4 regions of the Dermacoccus sp. SAI-028 genome follow, and region 4 is predicted to be linked to each of the others. Evidence: predicted binding sites of a transcription regulator. Region 4 holds the regulator's gene; each other region holds the start of a gene.
What was found. The regulator LexA, encoded in region 4, represses DNA repair genes until DNA is damaged. The targets are predictions, from matches to a motif close to TCGAACANNTGTTCGA.

Region 1 (4,416 bases), 110 kb from region 4:
GCGGCGCTGTGGACGGCGACGGGCAGGGCGAGAAGGGCGGGCATGTGTCCACGCTAGGTCGCGGCTGTGACGTTTTGGTGGAGGCGCGCTCGACGTGCGCCGATGAGAGAGTCTCTGGCACCCTGTGAGGGTGAATGACGCAACCGCACCTGACCTCGAGACCCTCGTCGGCGACTGGCTGACCGTACCCGACCTCGCCGAGGCGCTCGGCATGTCGCTGCGCCAGGTGCGTCAGATGATCGCCGACCGCGAGATCATCGCGAGCCGCGTCGGGGAGCGCAACGTCGTCGCGGTGCCGGCCGCCTTCATCCAGGGCGGCGGCGTGCTCGCCTCGCTCATGGGCACCGTCACGGTGCTCAACGACGGCGGGTTCGACGACGACGAGGCCATCCGCTGGCTGTGCACGCCGGACGAGACCCTCCCGATCGACGGGGCACCGATCGACATGCTGCGCGCGGGCCGCAAGGCCGAGGTGCGCAAGCGCGCCATGGAGGACGCGTTCTGATCGCGAGCTGCCGCGTCAGAACGTGCGGGCCGTCGTCGACTCGATGAACGCCTCCAGCGCGGCGTAGGCGTCGGCCGGCACCTGGCTGCGCACACCGTCCAACGCCGCGCGGGCCCGCTGAGCGCCCTCGGCGATGCGCGCTTCGACGGCGTCGACGGCCCCTGATTCGCGAGCGAGCACACGGATGCGTTCGACCTCGTCCTCGCGCAGGTCGTCGTGGCCGAAACGCTCGGCGAAGAACGTGCCGACCTCCGGCTCGTCACCGGCGGCGTCGAGCAGGTGCGCGACGAGGACGGTGCGCTTGCCCTCGCGTAGGTCGTCGCCGGCGGGCTTGCCCGTCTGGGCCGGGTCGCCGAAGACGCCGAGCAGGTCGTCACGCAGCTGGTAGGCCTCACCGAGCGCGAGACCATACTGCGACAGGGCCTGCGTGACGTGGGGGGAGGCGCCCGCGCTCGCCGCACCGATGAGCAGGGGGTGCTCCATCGTGTACTTGGCGCTCTTGAAACGGATGACGCGCAGCGCACGCTCGATGCGCTCGGGCGTGCCCATCGTCGCCCAGGGCGTCGAGGCCTCGAGGACGTCGAGGAACTGACCGCCCATGAGCTGCGTGCGCATGAGGTCGAAGACGGCGCGACCGCGCGCGACCTCGTCGGCGGGCAGGCCGCTCGTCGCGTACATCTCGTCGGCCCACGTCAGGCACAGGTCGCCGGCCAGGATGGCGCCGGCCTCGCCGAAGCGGTCGGCGTCACCGTCGAGACCGCGGCTGCGGTGCGCGGCGGCCATCGCCCGGTGCGCGGCGGGCATGCCGCGTCGGGTGTCGCTCGCGTCCATGACGTCGTCGTGCAGCAACGCGGCGGCCTGGAACAGCTCCATCGACGCGGCGCAGCGCACGAGGGCGTCGCTGTCGGCTCCACCGGCGGCGCGGTAACCCCAGTACAGGAACGACGCACGCACACGCTTGCCTCCGCGCAGGAGGGTGGCGACGGCGTCGAGCATGAGGTCGGTCTGGCCGCCGAGGGGGGCGAGGACGTCGCGCTGATGGCTCACCTCGGCATCGAGGGTCTCCTGCAGTCGTTCGAGCAGGCGCGGCGCATCGAGAGAGTCGGGCACGGTGCGTTTCCTTTTCCAGATCGGCTACCAGTGAGCCTACGCGTAGCGGCGTGAGAACCGCGACCTGACGGGGTTGTCAGACGTCGGTCGTACATTCTTCTCATCGAACAGAAGTTCGATTTTCGTGGGGAGGGCTCTGCCCTCCACCGAGGAGGAGGTCGTGTGATGCGCGAGTACGACGACGTCGTCGCCATGGGGGTCGACGCGTGCGGCAAGCCCGTGGTCTTCGAGTGGCGCGGGCGTCGCTACCGGGTGACGCAGGTGCTCGACACCTGGCGTGAACGGGTGCCGTGGTGGCGTGATCCGGCCCGTCCCACGACACCTGACGAGCAGAGCGCCCCTGACGTCCAGCGCCGGCTCGAGCAACGCACCTGGCGTGTCGAGGCGACGGCCGGGCGCCGCGCCTCGAGCGGGGTCTTCCACCTCGTGCACCACGGTGAGCGCTGGTCGCTGCGCGCCCTCACCGACTGAGCTCATCGACTGAACCGCCCGTTCCCGCCCCATCGACGAAGGAAGTGCCCCATGACGACCCTGACCACAGCCCCGACCACGTCGACGTCGGTCACCTCGACGAACGCCGCCCCTGCCGTCTGCTCCACCGATCTGCTCGACCTCGTCGCGCGTTCCCACGACACCCTCGTCGAGGCCTGCACCGTCTCGACGAGTTCGCAGCGCTACGTCGCGGCGCATCTCGCGGCGCTGCGCGCCGCTGCTGGGTTGCTCGCGTGGAAGGCGCCGCGCAGCCTCAGCTCCAAGCCGCGCAGTGCGTGGGTGACGCTCGCCCAGCACGCGCCCGAGCTGGGTGAATGGGCGGCGTTCTTCACCGAGAGCGGGCGCCGCAGCCGCGCCGTGAGCGCAGGCATCCTCGTGCCCGCCGCACGAGAGGCCGACGATCTCGTGCGGCAGGCCGAGACGTTCCTGCAGATCGTCCTCGAGCACGCCGGTCTCCCGCCGCTCGCGCCGGTCGGTTCGCGCATGACCCCGGTCCAGGTGAGGTGAACCATGCAGTTCACGCACCTTCGGGTCGCCTCGTCGTACTCGCTGCAGTACGGCACGACCCCACCCGCGACACTCGTCGCCCGCGCCGCCGAGCTCGGGTACGGACGCCTCGCGCTCACCGACCGCGACGGTCTGTACGGCAGCGTCAAGTTCGTCGAGGCGTGCAGCGTCGCAGGCCTCGAGCCGATCCTCGGCGTCGACCTCGCGCTGGCGCCCGAGCGCGTGCTGCGGGCGCGTACCCCCGCCAAGGGTGGCCCGGCGCGGGACGAGCGGAGCCCGCGCGTCACCGTCCTCGCCCGCGGTGCGGCGTCGGGGCTCGCGCCGGGGCTGGGGTGGGCCCAGCTGTGCCGTCTCGTCACCGACGCTCATCTGAGCGGTGAGCGCGGCGCGCCCGCCACGAGTCTCGACCGGGTGGCCGCGCACGTCACGCACGAGAGCGAACCGAACCAGCCGGCACTCACGGTGCTCCTCGGCCCGGATTCGGACGTCGGGCAGGCACTCCTGCGCGGTCGTCACGCCGAGGCCGAGGCCCTGGTGCGTCGCTGGCGAACCGCTCTCCCGCACGGCGCGCTCGCCCTCGAGGTGGCCTGCCACGACGGCCCGCCCGAGGCGATGGCCAGTCGGCGTCACGCGACGAACCTGTGGCGCCTCGCCCGTCGGTGCGGCGTGCCCGCCGTGCTGAGCGGCTGGGTGCGTCATGGTGAGGTCGACGAGGCGATCACTGCCGACGTCCTCGACGCGGCACGCCGTGGGGTGGCGCTCGACCTGCGTCACCTGGATCGCACGAGCGTTCAGGGCCATCTGCGCCCTGAGGCGCAGATGCTGACGCAGGCCGAGGCGCTCGCCGAAGGGCTGGGTGATCTCGGCGCCGCGCTCGAGCTCGTCGGGGCGAGCGACCGGCTGGCGCAGGCGTGCGTCCAGCACCCGTTCCGAGACATCGGCATCGGGGCGGTGCACCTGCCCGAGGTCGAGGTGCTGGGCCTGACGGGCACCGACCCGCAGCGGGTGCTCACCGAGCGCTGTCACGCCGCGGTGAACGGACGCTACCCGCACGCGTCGGAGGCAAAACGGCGCGAGGTGCTGGAGCGGCTCGAGGAGGAGCTCGACGTGGTGCGTCACCTCGGGTACCCGACGTATTTCCTCACCGTCGCGCAGGTCTGCGACCTCATCCGCGACATGGGCGGGCGCGTCGCGGCCCGCGGGTCGGGCGCGGGCAGCCTCATCACCTACCTGCTCGGCATCAGCGGGGTCGACCCCATCGAGCACCGACTGCTCATGGAGCGGTTCTGCACGAGGGCCCGCGCGTCACTGCCCGACATCGACATCGACGTCGAGTCGGCGCGCCGCACCGAGATCTACGAACGCATCATGGAGCGCTTCGGCGGGGAGCGGGTGACGTGCGTGTCGATGATGGAGACCTACCGGGTGCGCCACGCCATCCGTGACGCCGGTGCCGCGCTCGGGATGGTGCCGGCCGACGTCGACGTCATCGCGAAGGCCTTCCCGCACGTCGCGGCCCGTGACGTGCGGCATGCGATCGAGGAGCTGCCCGAGCTGCGGGCGCGCGGGCTCGCCGAACCGGAGCTCGACCGGCTGTTCGACCTCGTCGAGCGCCTCGACGGGCTGCCGCGGCACATCGCGCTGCATCCGTGCGGGGTGATCCTGTCGAACGCCGGGCTGGCGCAGCGCACGCCGATGGAGGCGAGCTGGCTCGGTTTCCCGATGAGTCAGTTCGACAAGGACGACGTCGAGACGCTGGGGCTGCTCAAGCTCGACGTGCTCGGCATCCGCATGCAGTCGGC
Region 2 (4,416 bases), 240 kb from region 4:
GAGCATCTCCTCCGCGGGGCGGGCCATGCGGTGGATCTCGTCGAGGAAGAGCACCTCCCCCTCGTTGAGCGAGCTCAGGATGGCGGCCAGGTCACCGGCGTGCTGGATGGCAGGGCCGCTCGTGATGCGGATGGGCGCCTCGAGCTCACTCGCGACGATCATCGCGAGCGACGTCTTGCCCAGGCCGGGCGGGCCGGAGAACAGGATGTGGTCGGGCGGCGTCGCTCGGCGCCGGGCCGCCTCGAGGACGAGGCTCAACTGCTCGCGCACGCGTGGCTGCCCGGGGAAATCCGCCAGCTTCTTCGGTCGCAGGGCCGCTTCGAGCTGCTGCTCGTCCTCGGTGCCGTTGGGGTCGACGAGGCGCGGCGAGACGTCGGCGCTGTGGTCCTCGAAGTGCGACGGGCTCATCGGCCCAGCTCGCGCAGCGCCAGCCGGAGCAGGGTGGGCGTGTTCGCGCCCTCGGCCTCAGGACGGGCTGCCACCTTGGCGACGGCGTCCTCCGCCTGTTTCGCGCTCCAGCCGAGCCCGATGAGCGCCTCGGCGACCTGGTCGTCACCGGCAGCGGCCGGGACGACGGCCTGGGCCGCCGCCTGCCCGCCGTCACCACCGGCGGAGACGACCTTGTCCCGCAGTTCGAGGACGATGCGCTCGGCGCCCTTCTTGCCGATGCCGGGCACCTTCGTCAGCGCCCGGACGTCGCCGCCCGCGATCGCGGTGGCGAGTTGCTGCGGCGGGTGCACGGCGAGCATCGCGAGGGCGAGACGCGGCCCCACGCCGCTGACCGTCTGGACCTGTTCGAACAGGGCCCGTTCGTCGTCGTCGGCGAAGCCGAAGAGTGTCAGCGAATCCTCACGCACGACCAGGGACGTCGCGAGGCGCATCGACTCCCCCGGGCGTGCCGCGGCGGCGGTTGCCGGCGTCGTGTGGACGAGCAGACCCACGCCACCGACCTCGACGACGACGCTGTCGAGACGGGCGGTGAGCACCTCACCGGTGAGGCTGGCGATCATGGGCGAACTCCCCTGTTGGCGGGTCGAGTGGCAGGCGCGCTCTGGGACGCGGCGCCGAGGGCGTCACGGTATGTCTTGCTCGCCGAGCGGGAACGTCGCGCCGCGGCAGCCGCAGCCTGCCGGTACGCGACGGCGGCCGGCGCCGTCGATGCTCCGTCAGCGCTCGCACCCCGGCGTGCCAGCCCGCCACCGCGCCAGTGATGACAGATGGCGAGGGCGAGCGCGTCGGCGGCGTCGGCCGGCCTGGGAGCGACCTCGAGGCCGAGGATGCGCGTCACCATCGTCGTCACCTGCGCCTTGTCGGCGCGCCCGTTACCCGTCACCGCCGCCTTGACCTCCGAGGGCGTGTGCAGCCCGAGCGGCAGGCCGCGTTCAGCCGCGGCGAGCATCGGGACGGCCGACGCCTGCGCAGTGCCCATGATCGTCGAGACGTCGTGGCGCGCGAACATCCGCTCGACGGCGACCGCATCGGGTTGGGTGCGCTCGAACACGGCGTCCAGTTCGACGCGCAACTCATAGAGGCGTTCGTGCAACGGCAGGTCTGCCGAGGTACGGATGACCCCCACCGTCACGATCTGCAACGTCGAGCCCTGGCCCGTCGCGACGACGCCCACGCCGCAGCGCGTCAGACCGGGGTCGACAGCGAGCACCCGCACGTCACACCTCCGGCCTCGACGGGTGCGAACGACGCACCCGATAGAACACTTGTTCGCATCCACCGTACCCGATGCACGCGACGGCCGTGCCCCGCGGGGCACGACCGTCGATCACTCACGGAACGACCGGGATCAGTCCTCGGCGTCCAGTTCGGCGAGAACCTCATCGGAGACCTGGCCGTTGGCGAAGACGTTCTGCACGTCGTCCGAGTCCTCGAGGGCCTCGATGACGCGGAACATCTTCTTCGCGCCGTCCTTGTCGAGCGGCACCTCCATCGACGGCACGAACGACGCCTCGGCCGAGTCGTAGTCGATGCCGGCGGCCTGCAGTGCCTCACGCACGCCGACGAAGTCACCCGCCTCGGACACGATCTCGAAGGATTCGCCGAGGTCGTTGACGTCCTCCGCGCCCGCTTCGAGCACGATCTCGAGCAGCGCGTCCTCCGTCGTGTCGGGCTTGTCTCCCTGCGCCTTCGGGACGATGACGATGCCTTTGCGGTTGAACAGGTACGCGACCGAACCGGAGTCCGCCATCGAGCCACCGTTCTTCTGCAACGCGGTGCGCACCTCGGCGACGGCGCGGTTCTTGTTGTCCGTCAGGCACTCGATGAGCAGCGCGACACCACCGGGCGCGTAGCCCTCGTACGTGAGGGCCTGGTACTCAGCGCCACCGGCCTCGGCGCCGGAGCCGCGCTTGACGGCGCGGTCGATGTTGTCGTTGGGCACCGACGACTTCTTCGCCTTCTGGATGGCGTCGTACAGCGTCGGGTTGCCCGTCGGGTCACCGCCGCCGGAGCGGGCCGCGACCTCGATGTTCTTGATCAGCTTCGCGAACAGCTTGCCGCGCTTGGCGTCGATCGCAGCCTTCTTGTGCTTCGTCGTCGCCCACTTGGAGTGACCGCTCATGTCTGCCTCTCGGATGCTCGTGCTGCCGTGCTCGAACACGCCCGATGCGGGGCGCGGGGCGAACGCGACGGCAGATGGGCGCGCTCGCTCGGATCGCGGGCCAGTCTAGCGTCGTCGCGAGCCGCGGCCCCAGTCGTCATCCGCGAGCGTGCTCGACCATGCGCACGAACAGGGCGTGGACGCGCGCGTCGTCCGTCACCTCCGGGTGGAACGACGTGGCGAGCAGATTGCCCTGACGCACGGCGACGACGGCCTCACCGCCCGTCGGCAGAGCGACGCTGGAGAGCACCTCGACGCCGGCGCCGACCTCCTCGACCCAGGGCGCGCGGATGAACACCGCGCGCACCGGGCCGCCGTCCACGCCGTCGACGGTGACGTCCGCCTCGAACGAGGCGACCTGACGACCGAACGCGTTGCGCCGCGCCGTGACGTCGAGCCCGCCGAGCGTCTGCTGACCCGCCGCCCCGTCGAGGATCCGATCGGCGAGCAGGATCATGCCGGCGCACGAGCCGTAGGCCGGCATCCCCGCGGCGATGCGTTCGCGCAGCGGTTCGAGGAGGTCCCCCTGAGCGATGAGGCGCATCATGACCGTCGACTCCCCGCCGGGGATGACGAGTGCGTCGACGTTCGCAAGATCCGCGGCACGACGAACGCGCTCGGTATGCGCGCCGGCGTCCTCCAACATGCGGGCGTGCTCGACGACGTCGCCCTGCACCGCGAGCACCCCGATGACGGTCCGTGGCGTTGATTCCATGCCCGCGACCCTATGACACAGGCGTATCTGCTACTCCGTGTGGCGCGCGCAGGGGCGGTGGCCCCATACTTTCCGGGTGAGTACTGAAGCGAGCGTGACGAGCGAGGGCGCATCCACCCCCGAGTCGACCCCCGGCGGCCATGCGAAGAAGGGCATGGCCGCGCTCATGCTCGGCGCCCTGGGCGTCGTCTTCGGTGATATCGGCACCAGCCCGCTGTACTCGGTGCAGAGCGTCTTCAACGTCGACCACAACGCCGTCGTCGCCAACGAGAGCGACATCTACGGCGTCATCTCCTGGATGTTCTGGGCACTCACCATCATCGTGACGATCAAGTACGTCCTGTTCGTCCTGCGCGCCGACAACGACGGCGAGGGCGGCATCATGGCGCTCGCCGCGCTCGTGCGACAGGGCGTGCCCAAGGGCGGCAAACGCTGGGGCATCGTCATGATCCTCGGTGTCATCGGCGCGTCCCTGTTCTTCGGCGACAGCGTCATCACGCCGGCGATCTCCGTCATGTCGGCCATCGAGGGTCTCGAGACGGTGCATGAAGGGCTCACCGAGTACGTCGTCCCCATCGGCGCGATCGTCATCACAGCGCTGTTCTTCATCCAGCAGAAGGGCACGGACGCCGTCGGCAAGTTCTTCGGCCCCGTCATGATCGTCTGGTTCGTCACCCTCGCCGCGCTCGGCGTCAACCAGATCGTCCGCGACCCGGAGATCTTCCGAGCACTGCTGCCGACGTACGCGGGCAGCTTCGTCATCGGCCACCCCTTCATCGCGTTCGTCGCGGCCGGCTCGATCGTCCTGTGCGTGACGGGCGCCGAGGCACTGTACGCCGACATGGGCCACTTCGGTCGCGCGCCGATCACGCGCGCCTGGTTCGTGCTCGTCTTCCCCGCCCTCATCCTCAACTACATGGGGCAGGGCTCGCTCATCCTCAGCGACCCGAAGAACATCTCCAACCCGTTCTTCCTGCTCGCCCCCGAATGGGCCAAGCTCCCCCTCGTCATCCTCGCGACCGCGGCCACCGTCATCGCCTCGCAGGCCGTCATCTCCGGCGCGTTCTCCGTCGCCCGCCAAGCGGAGCGC
Region 3 (4,416 bases), 540 kb from region 4:
GTGGGTCATGGACGCAGGGCGCCTCGTGCAGCGAGGCCCGCACACGGCGCTCGTCGCCGCCGACGGGCCCTATGCGCGCCTGCACGCCGGCTGGGTGGCGTCGCACGCGCATTGACGTCTGGGCCATGGCGATCTGTGCCGAGTGGCCCGAGCGCCGGGCGCCCGATGGCGGGTAACTCACACGGAGGCAGGTTGCTACTCGCCATCGCGTGAGTTACCCGCCATCCTGCTCGGCGCTCGCTGATTCGTCATCGCCTCGGCTCGTCGCCGAGTTGCCTCCCGGAAGATGGTTGGCCGGCAGGGGGCCTCGGTCGAAGTCCGATGTGAGCCACCTCTCGAGTGATTCGTCGGGGAAGGTTGGCGGTGACCGGCCGGTGACGGCGGGGTCTGCCGCGGCGGAGGTGATCCGGTCGAGGCGGAAAACGCGCCAGTCGCGACGGTGCAGGTCATGGCGGAGGAGGTACCAGCGGCCCTCGCGGATGAAGCAGATGAGCGGATGCACCTGTCGATCGCAGACACGGCCGTCGCCGTCGGAATGGCGAAGTGCACGATGCCACGTTGGGCGGCTGTGTCAACGAGCAGACCGTGCAGGCGCGCGTCGACAGGCTCGAGCCCACTCGTCAGCACGTTGGTCGCCGTCGCGGTCGCGACGGCTCGTCGACGCAGCGACCCCGGCAGCAGGCGTTCGAGCTTGGCGCGCACGACTGTGGCGTCCGTCGCCCCGGCGGTGTCTCCTTCGAGACCTGCCCCCTCGAGCACGAGCAGGGCCGTGACGAGGGTGGACACCTCGTCGGCGTCGAGTACGAGGGGCGGGATCGTGACGCCCGAGTCCAGGCGGTAGCCGCCGCCGGGACCGGGCGTGACCGCACGCTGTAACCGAGGCTGCACAAGCTAGCGACACCGCGTCGGAGGGATCGCGGCCCCGTGGCAAGACGCATGGCGAGATCAGCCACGGAGCACCATCGGCCCGTCTGGAGCAGACCCAACGATTCGAGGGTACGCGACGAAGGACTCGTGACGGGCTTGTGGGACATGCGTTCATTGTCGTGCGAGATGAGGACCGGAATCGTCTGCATCTGGTCCTAGCGTCATTCCACGAGGGCGCGGGCACACCGCCGCTCAGGAAAGGGTGATCGATGCGCATCGCCATCACGACACCCAATGGAAACGTGGGTCGCCACCTGATTCGTATGCTCGTCCGAGTCGGGGTACGGCCCGTGCTCTTGGCACGGCATCCCGCGCAGATCGCGCGGGAACTGCGCCCCCTCGTCGACATCGTCGAGGCGGATTCGCTGGACCGCGACGAGGTCGTCGCCGCGACTCGCGGGATTGATGCCGTGTACTGGGTGAATCCGAGCCCGATGACCGCTGATCCGCTCGCTGAGCATGCTCGGGCGAGCGAGGCAATCGTGGGTGCCGTCCGCGCGAACGGCATCAGGCGCGTCGTGTTCCACAGCAGCGTGGGGGCAGAGAAGCGCCACTGTGTGGGAGGGATCGACGGCCTTGCCGCGACGGAGTTGTCGCTCGACGCGCTCGACGTCGACGTCACGCACCTGCGGTGCGGTTATTTCTTCTCCAACCTCACCCGGCACCTGGCGGCGATCCGCCAGGGCGAAATCGACACGGTGCTCCGGGTTGATCACGCATTCAGCTGGGTGGCGCCGCGTGACGTCGCCGAGATGGCGGCACTCTGCCTCCTTGACGAGGGGTGGCAGGCGCGTCATGTCCGAGCGGTTCACGGGTCGCGGGATCTCTCGTGGCGCGACGTCACGCGCATTCTCTTCGACCACGTGGGAAATGCGGTGGCGGCGCGCCAGATCAGCGATGCGGCGTGATGTCCCGCTACCTGGGGCCGGGCTCGCCCGTGGTCTCGCGCAGGCGTTACTGGGGATGAGCACCGGAATCCGCGATGATTTCCGTCCCGAGCAGGGGCGGACCCCCGCCACCACGACGCCGACGCAGCTCGCGGGCTGGGTGTACGACGAGCTGCTGCCGATCATGGGTGCGTGACGATCGGGTTGGGCAGTCGCGTTTGAGGATCAGCGTTGGAAGCGCCGCCGGCGCCCGCGCGGGCGCGGTCAGTGAGAGCCGGCTCAATGGATCTTTCATGTGACGGAGCCTACCCCTATTCGAACATGTGTGCGATAATTGGGTCATGGAAACGCTAGAGATGACGGACGCGGCGAACATCGTCGCGCGTCTCTCTGAGCTGCCCGGTGAGGCTGTCCTGGCCGTTTGGGGCGAGCTGACGACGCGGGTCGCAGAGGAGGTTCTCACCGATCCGGCATCGCTCGTTCCGCTCACCGATGGAGGCGCGAGCCTGGACGGTCGGTTGGACGCCCTGATGAGTCACCGTCGCCACCTTGAACGCGCTGCGGCGCTCACACAACGTGTTGCACGCAGCGCCGAAGCGGTCACGCACATGCTGGCCTCCGAACACCATGACAGTGTGCGTCGCCACGACGTCCTCAGCGGCGAGGCGATGGGTGAGGGCGCGTCCGACGATTCTCGGGCCTACGACGTCGAGGCCGGCGAGTTCGCGGCCTCAGCGCTCGGCGGCGCACTCGGGCTGACGGCGCCCGCCGCCCGGGCGATGGCGGCGGGGGCTTCGACGCTGCGTGCGCGCCATCCCGGCCTGCTGGCGGCCTCGGCACGCGGAGACGGCTCCGTGCGGGTGGCGGCGATGCTGGCGGGGGAGCTCGCGCACCTCGAGGCGGACGCTGCGCGCTCCGTGGCACAGATGCTCATCGACAGCGGAGATCATCGACGCGCTCACCAGGCGGCGCGGCAGGCGTGCCGCAAGACCCTGCGTCGGCTCGGTCTCACTCGCCCTGCCGACGAGGTCGAGGTGGAGTCGACGCGCGGGGTGTGGTTCGAGCCGCACCTCGAGTTCGAGTCGCTGTGCACGATGACAGCCGTTCTCGACGCCTACGACGCCACGGCCATCCAGGCCGTGATGGAGGAACGTGCGCGGCGCCTGCAGGAGAACTCTGCCCCCGGCGCTCGGCTTTTCGTCGGCGCAGCGCGGGCTGACGCGCTCACCGACCTCATCCTCGAGAACTGCACCGTGACGGCCACGCTGAACCTGCAGGTGCCGATCATCGCGCGACCTCCCGACCCGTCGAGATCCGCCGTCGCGGGGCTCCTCGACCCGCCGAGATCCACGGGCGTCCCGGACGCGGAGGACGTGTCCGACCTGCTTGACGCGAGGGTCCCTCGGCCCGCCATTGGAGTGCCGCCGGGTCATTCCCCGGCGTCGCCCGCAACGTCGTCGATGGTCCTGGGTGCCTGTGGCGTGCGCGGCGTCGGTGTTCTTTCTGCTGGCGTCGTCGCCCGCCTCGCCGCTACGGCTGGTGTGGGATTCACGGCGACGCTCGCGTCGCACCACGGGTGTGGTCGCATCACGACGCTGGCCACCACGACGGCTGCTCACCGCCCAAGTGTCGGCATCGCCAAGCTCGTGCGGGAGCGCGACGGCGTGTGCCGCTTCCCGTTCTGCGAAACGGCCGCCTCGCGGTGCGACCTCGACCACGTCATGCCGTTCGACCAGGGCGGGCCGACGAGCGCGACCAACCTGCAGGCGCTGTGTCGTCACCATCACCGCGCCAAGACCCACGGGGGCTTCCGCGTGAGGATGACGCCCGACGGCGTCTGCACGTGGCTGTCGCCCTCCGGTGCCCGCTGGGTCACCGAACCCGGCGGCATCACACACGCCGACGCCGTTCGCGCCGCCTGACGGCCCTCGCGGCCCTGCGGCCCCGGCTGCCTGCCGAACCCTGATCTCACGTGCTCCGCGCTCTCGGTGCGCCGCCGCTCAATCCTGGTCTGGCGAGGTCTGTGCCCGCTACCTACTGCTCGAACCTGGTCTGACGGCGCAGTCATTCCCCGGCCACAACCCGCGGCCCATTTCATGTCCCGGGCGCGTTCACTTTCCCGGGCGCAGCATCATCGACACGGCGGCACCACGCACGCCGGCGCCACACCTGTTCGCGCGGCCTGACGACCCGGTGACGCCCGCCTCCACCTCGCCAGTCGTGTCGGCGACACCGCGTCCGAACCCTCGCTCGGATGCCTGGGTGAGATCACGCTGAGGGAGAACTCCACCCGTTCATGCGACGTCAGCGTGGGATAAGGCCGCGCTGGATCCCCGCCGTCATCCGCCGTGCGCGGGTGCGGGGTCAGGCGCAGCTGCGTCCCCGTCGCGATCCGCGATGCGCGGGAGCGTGAGGTCAGGCGGCGTTGGGGCCCGCAGTGATCCGCGAGGTGCCAGCGCGAGACACCGCGACGGGTTGTCAGGGCCACTTGGCACAATGGCCCCCATGTCTTCGCCCGAGCCTTCATCGCCGCTCAGCCCTGACGTCGCGCAGCGCCTCAAGCGCGACGACGCGGGTCTCGTCGCCGCGATCATCCAGGACG
Region 4 (4,416 bases):
GGGTGAGGAACGGGTCCAGGTCCTCGCCTGCGGGGAGCGGGTCCGCGTCGTCGTACGTGAACGCCACGGCGACGTCGCAATCGCCGGCACGCAGGCTCGCCAGGGATTCCGGGGGTTCGGCCTCGGCGAAGCTGACCTTGACGTCTGGGAACCGCTCCTTGACGAGTGCGAGGGCGCGCGGGACGAGCGTTGACGATGCCGACGGGAACGCCATGAGGCGCACCCGCCCGGCGCGCAACCCAGCGATGGCGGCGACCTCACTCTCGGCGGCCTCGAGGGCACTGAGGACGGGCGTCGCCGTGCGCGCCAGCACCTGCCCGGCCTCCGTCAGCCGCACCGAGCGGCCGAGGCGCTCCACTAGAGCCGTCCCGGTCTTCTCCTCGAGACGGCGCACCATCTGCGACACGGCCGGCTGAGAATAGCCGAGAGCGGCAGCGGCGGCGGTGAAGCTGCCCTCGTCGCTGATCGCCTTCATGACGCGGAGCCCGGCTGCATCGATCATGCACCAAGAATAACGTGCTCTTATCCATTGTTGAGACAATCGAACGCAGACCTATGGGAGGGGCAGGATGATGAGCGGCGTCGCGGAACTGACCGATTTCGTGCGCGCGGGAGGGCTCTTCGTCCTCACCGGCGCCGGCATCTCGACCGAATCCGGCATCCCCGACTACCGGCGCCCCGACGGCACGCGCCGCACGGTTCCCATGACATACCAACAGTTCCTCGCCACCCACGAGGCGCGTCAACGGTACTGGGCGCGCAGTGCCGTCGGCTGGGAGATCTTCGACGCGGCGGAACCGAACGTCGGGCACGTCGCGCTGGCGCGACTGCAGGGTGGCGGCCTCGTCGATCACCTCGTGACGCAGAACGTCGACGGCCTTCATGCGCGTGCCGGTGCCCGCGACGTCACCGAGCTGCATGGGTCGCTCGAGCACGTCGTCTGCGTCGCGTGCGGGACGCGGGAAGGGCGCCGTGGCTTCCAGGTACGCCTGCGCGAACTCAACCCCCAGCTGCCGACGCAGGCGCGCCTGCTCGCCGACGGCGACGCGGACGTCGCGGTCGAGCTGGAGCGCGGTGTCATCGTGCCGGCGTGCCTGCGCTGCACGGCCACGACGGTGAAGCCGGACGTCGTCATGTTCGGTGAGTCCGTCGCTCCTGAGGTCGTGGAGGCGCAGATGCGGGCAGTGGAACGCTGCCGGGGCGTGCTCGTGCTCGGCAGTTCGCTCAAGGTGATGTCGGGTTACCGGTTCGTGCTCGCCGCCCTCAAGCAGCAGAAGCCGGTCGCCCTCGTCGGGCTCGGCGCGATGCGTGGCGAGGAGCGGGTCGACCTCGTCGTGCGCGAACCCCTCGGCCCGACCCTCACCGCCGTGTGCGACGCGCTGGGGCTCGACCTCGCGACGTCCTGACGTCTCGGCGTCGAACGTCGGGGCGCAGAAGGGGCTGAGAGTCGAGTTGCAACCACACGCTGGACCGATCCGCGCGGCGCGGCCAGCGCCTCAGATGCTGCGCAGGACGGCCGTGACCTTGCCCATGATGCTCGCGTGGTCGCCGTCGATCGGGGAGTAGGCCTCGTTCGCGGGCATGAGCCACGTCTTGCCCTCGCTGCGGCGCAGCGTCTTGACCGTGGCCTCCGAGTCGAGCAGTGCCGCGACGATCTCCCCGTTGGCGGCGTCGGCCTGGCGTCGCACGACGACCCAGTCGCCCTCGCAGATGGCCGCATCGATCATCGAGTCGCCGACGACGCGCAGCAGGAACAGCTCGCCGTCACCGACGATCTGACGCGGTAGCGGGAAGACGTCCTCGACGGCCTGCTCGGCGAGGATCGGGCCACCGGCCGCGATGCGGCCGACGACCGGCACGTATGACGGCGTGGGTCGCTCGTCGCCCGAGCCCGTCTCGTCGTGCTGCGACTCGGATAGCGCAGACACGGCGTTGCCGCGGTAGCCGCGGGTCGCCGCACCCGAGTCGGGGGAGACGACCTCCATGGCGCGCGGGCGGTTCGGGTCGCGGCGCAGGTATCCCTTGCGCTCGAGTGCGGCGAGCTGATGGGCCACCGAACTCGGGCTCGTCAGACCGACGGCCTCGCCGATCTCACGCAGGCTCGGGGGGTAGCCGCGCTCGTCGACGGAACGTCGGATCACGGTGAGCACCTTGTGCTGGCGTGGCGTCAGCTTGCCCGGCGTGCGCTCCTGCATCGAATGAACGTCACCCATGGTGTGACCCCTCCTGGTCCTCGTCGCACGTCGGTGGTCGCGTTGGCGACACGTGCACCCTCCGGCGGGGCGGAAATGCCCGCCATGACGGGGTTGTCGGTGCGCGGTGCTTGTGTATCTGACATCACCCACAGTACGCGGTGTCGCACACACTTTTCAAAAATGTGTACGAAGAAATCCGTGCGCGCCGTTCGAAAGCACGTTCGGGTGTCGTACAATTGTTCTATCGCACGCGTGTTCGATCGGTCCCTCCGGGCTGACCGGGTCGCGTGAGGAAGCCGCACCGGTGACGGTGTGGCGGCGCCTCGGGGGTATCCCGAGAGAAGGAGTGGTTTCGATGGTTGCTTCGAGTACTGCAGTTCGACGTGAGCCCGTGCTGGGTTCGGGTGTCGACGTGCGCCGCGTGGCGCGGGTCGACGCTGCGGCATCCCGCTCGCACCTCCACCTCGTGCCCACGGGTGGCGCGGTGCAGGTCGTCACGAACTCTCAGAGCGTTCGTTTCGCCCGTCGTCGCTTCACGGCCGTGTGCGTGGCTCTCGTCGTCGTGGCGGGGGCCATCCTCGCGGGCCGGGCGATGGCGAGCGGTGTCGACGGTACGCAGCGGCACGAGGTCACCGTTCGCGCGGGGGAGACGCTTTCGCAGATCGCGGCGCGTGAGATGCCGGGCGTGCGCAACGACCAGGCGGTCGTCGCGATCGAGCACGAGAGCAACCTCGGCTCGTCGCAGGTGCAGGCCGGCCAGAAGGTGATCATCCCCGCACCGTGAAGTGTGACGATCGCCATCGTCGGGTTCGAGGGTTCGAGGGGGCGTGAGTCGCCTCCCCCCCGGCTGGCGCAGGATTCCGCGGCGCACGAGTGGCGGGGGTCGTCGCGAGGTTGCGCAGGGCGAGTAGACGCGGCCTCGGTGCTGTTGCGCGTCGGGTCTCAGGGGCCTAATATCTCTACATGTGGGGCTTTGGCCCCCGCTTCCCCCTAGATGTTGATTCTCCTCCGCTGATGTGCATCTGCGCTCTGAGGCCGGAATCCCGGGGTGGAGCGCCGTCGTCCCGAGTGTTCCCAGCCCCGTCGGAAGGTTTGACGTGCACTGTCCGTTCTGCCGCAACACCGACTCCCGCGTCGTCGATTCGCGCTCGAGCGAGGACGGCACCTGCATCAAGCGGCGCCGTCAGTGCCCGAACTGCGGCAAGCGGTTCTCGACGATGGAGACCGCAAGTCTCACGGTCGTCAAGCGTTCCGGGGTCAGCGAGCCGTTCTCGCGCGACAAGGTGATGTCCGGGGTTCGCAAGGCGTGCCAGGGCCGCCCGGTCACCGACGACCAGTTGGCCGTTCTCGCCCAGCAGGTGGAGGAGTCCATCCGCTCGAAGGGCTCCGCCGAGATCGACGCCCATGACGTGGGCATCGAGATCCTCGGGCCCCTGCGCGAACTCGACCACGTCGCCTATCTGCGCTTCGCCTCCGTCTACCAGGCCTTCGAATCGCTCGAGGACTTCGAGACGGCGGTCAGCGAGTTGCGTCAGTACGCCGCCTCGGCGTCCTGACCCCGCGCGCCTGCCGAGGGCGCGCCCCCCAGATCACCCTCACGTACCAGCTCACCCCACCTGCCAGGAGGCTCACGGTCATGACCGAGACGACGAAGGCCCGCGCCAAGACGGGACGCCGCACCGGCGGCGTCACGATCGAACGCATTTTCACCACGCCCGGCGTGCACCCGTACGACGAGGTCACCTGGGAGAAGCGGGACGTCCTCCAGCAGAACTGGAAGACGGGCGAGACGATCTTCGAGCAGTCGGGTGTCGAGTTCCCCGACTTCTGGTCGCTCAACGCCTCCACCATCGTCACGACCAAGTACTTCCGTGGCGCCGTCGGCACGGACGCGCGTGAAAGCTGCCTCAAGCAGCTCATCGACCGCGTCGTGCTGACCTATTCCAAGGCCGGGCGCGACAACGGCTACTTCGCTACCGACGAGGACGCGGAGATCTTCGAGCACGAGCTCACCCACGCCCTGCTGCACCAGGTGTTCTCGTTCAACTCGCCCGTCTGGTTCAACGTCGGTACCGCGAGCCCGCAGCAGGTCAGCGCGTGCTTCATCCTGTCGGTCGAGGACTCGATGGATTCGATCCTCAACTGGTACAAGGAGGAGGGCTTCATCTTCAAGGGTGGCTCGGGCGCCGGTCTCAACCTCTCCCGCATCCGCTCCTCCAAG

Region 1: a site for LexA is predicted at 1,719-1,734, ahead of EDC82_RS05940 (DUF6504 family protein). Genes of this name have one in related genera too.
Region 2: a site for LexA is predicted at 1,708-1,723, ahead of ruvC (crossover junction endodeoxyribonuclease RuvC). Genes of this name have one in related genera too.
Region 3: a site for LexA is predicted at 2,130-2,145, ahead of EDC82_RS07840 (HNH endonuclease signature motif containing protein). Genes of this name have one in related genera too.

The regions. Positions count from the first base shown of each region.
Region 1 covers NZ_SMFS01000001.1:1,290,363-1,294,778, forward strand. The annotation lists gene EDC82_RS05925 (transglycosylase SLT domain-containing protein) at 1-44, opposite strand, end outside; gene EDC82_RS05930 (Rv2175c family DNA-binding protein) at 131-505, shown strand; gene EDC82_RS05935 (polyprenyl synthetase family protein) at 521-1,615, opposite strand; gene EDC82_RS05940 (DUF6504 family protein) at 1,781-2,086, shown strand; gene EDC82_RS05945 (SAV_6107 family HEPN domain-containing protein) at 2,138-2,614, shown strand; gene EDC82_RS05950 (DNA polymerase III subunit alpha) at 2,618-4,416, shown strand, end outside.
Region 2 covers NZ_SMFS01000001.1:1,416,628-1,421,043, reverse strand. The annotation lists gene ruvB (Holliday junction branch migration DNA helicase RuvB) at 1-408, opposite strand, end outside; gene ruvA (Holliday junction branch migration protein RuvA) at 405-1,010, opposite strand; gene ruvC (crossover junction endodeoxyribonuclease RuvC) at 1,007-1,666, opposite strand; gene EDC82_RS06505 (YebC/PmpR family DNA-binding transcriptional regulator) at 1,799-2,572, opposite strand; gene pdxT (pyridoxal 5'-phosphate synthase glutaminase subunit PdxT) at 2,709-3,326, opposite strand; gene EDC82_RS06495 (potassium transporter Kup) at 3,403-4,416, shown strand, end outside.
Region 3 covers NZ_SMFS01000001.1:1,718,667-1,723,082, reverse strand. The annotation lists gene EDC82_RS07855 (ABC transporter ATP-binding protein) at 1-115, shown strand, start outside; gene EDC82_RS14930 (WYL domain-containing protein) at 215-502, opposite strand; gene EDC82_RS07845 (SDR family oxidoreductase) at 1,137-1,835, shown strand; gene EDC82_RS07840 (HNH endonuclease signature motif containing protein) at 2,156-3,736, shown strand; partial or broken gene hisI (phosphoribosyl-AMP cyclohydrolase) at 4,311-4,416, shown strand, end outside.
Region 4 covers NZ_SMFS01000001.1:1,179,321-1,183,736, forward strand. The annotation lists gene EDC82_RS05455 (LysR family transcriptional regulator) at 1-502, opposite strand, end outside; gene EDC82_RS05460 (Sir2 family NAD-dependent protein deacetylase) at 573-1,406, shown strand; gene lexA (transcriptional repressor LexA) at 1,497-2,213, opposite strand; gene EDC82_RS05470 (LysM peptidoglycan-binding domain-containing protein) at 2,551-2,979, shown strand; gene nrdR (transcriptional regulator NrdR) at 3,293-3,751, shown strand; gene EDC82_RS05480 (vitamin B12-dependent ribonucleotide reductase) at 3,832-4,416, shown strand, end outside.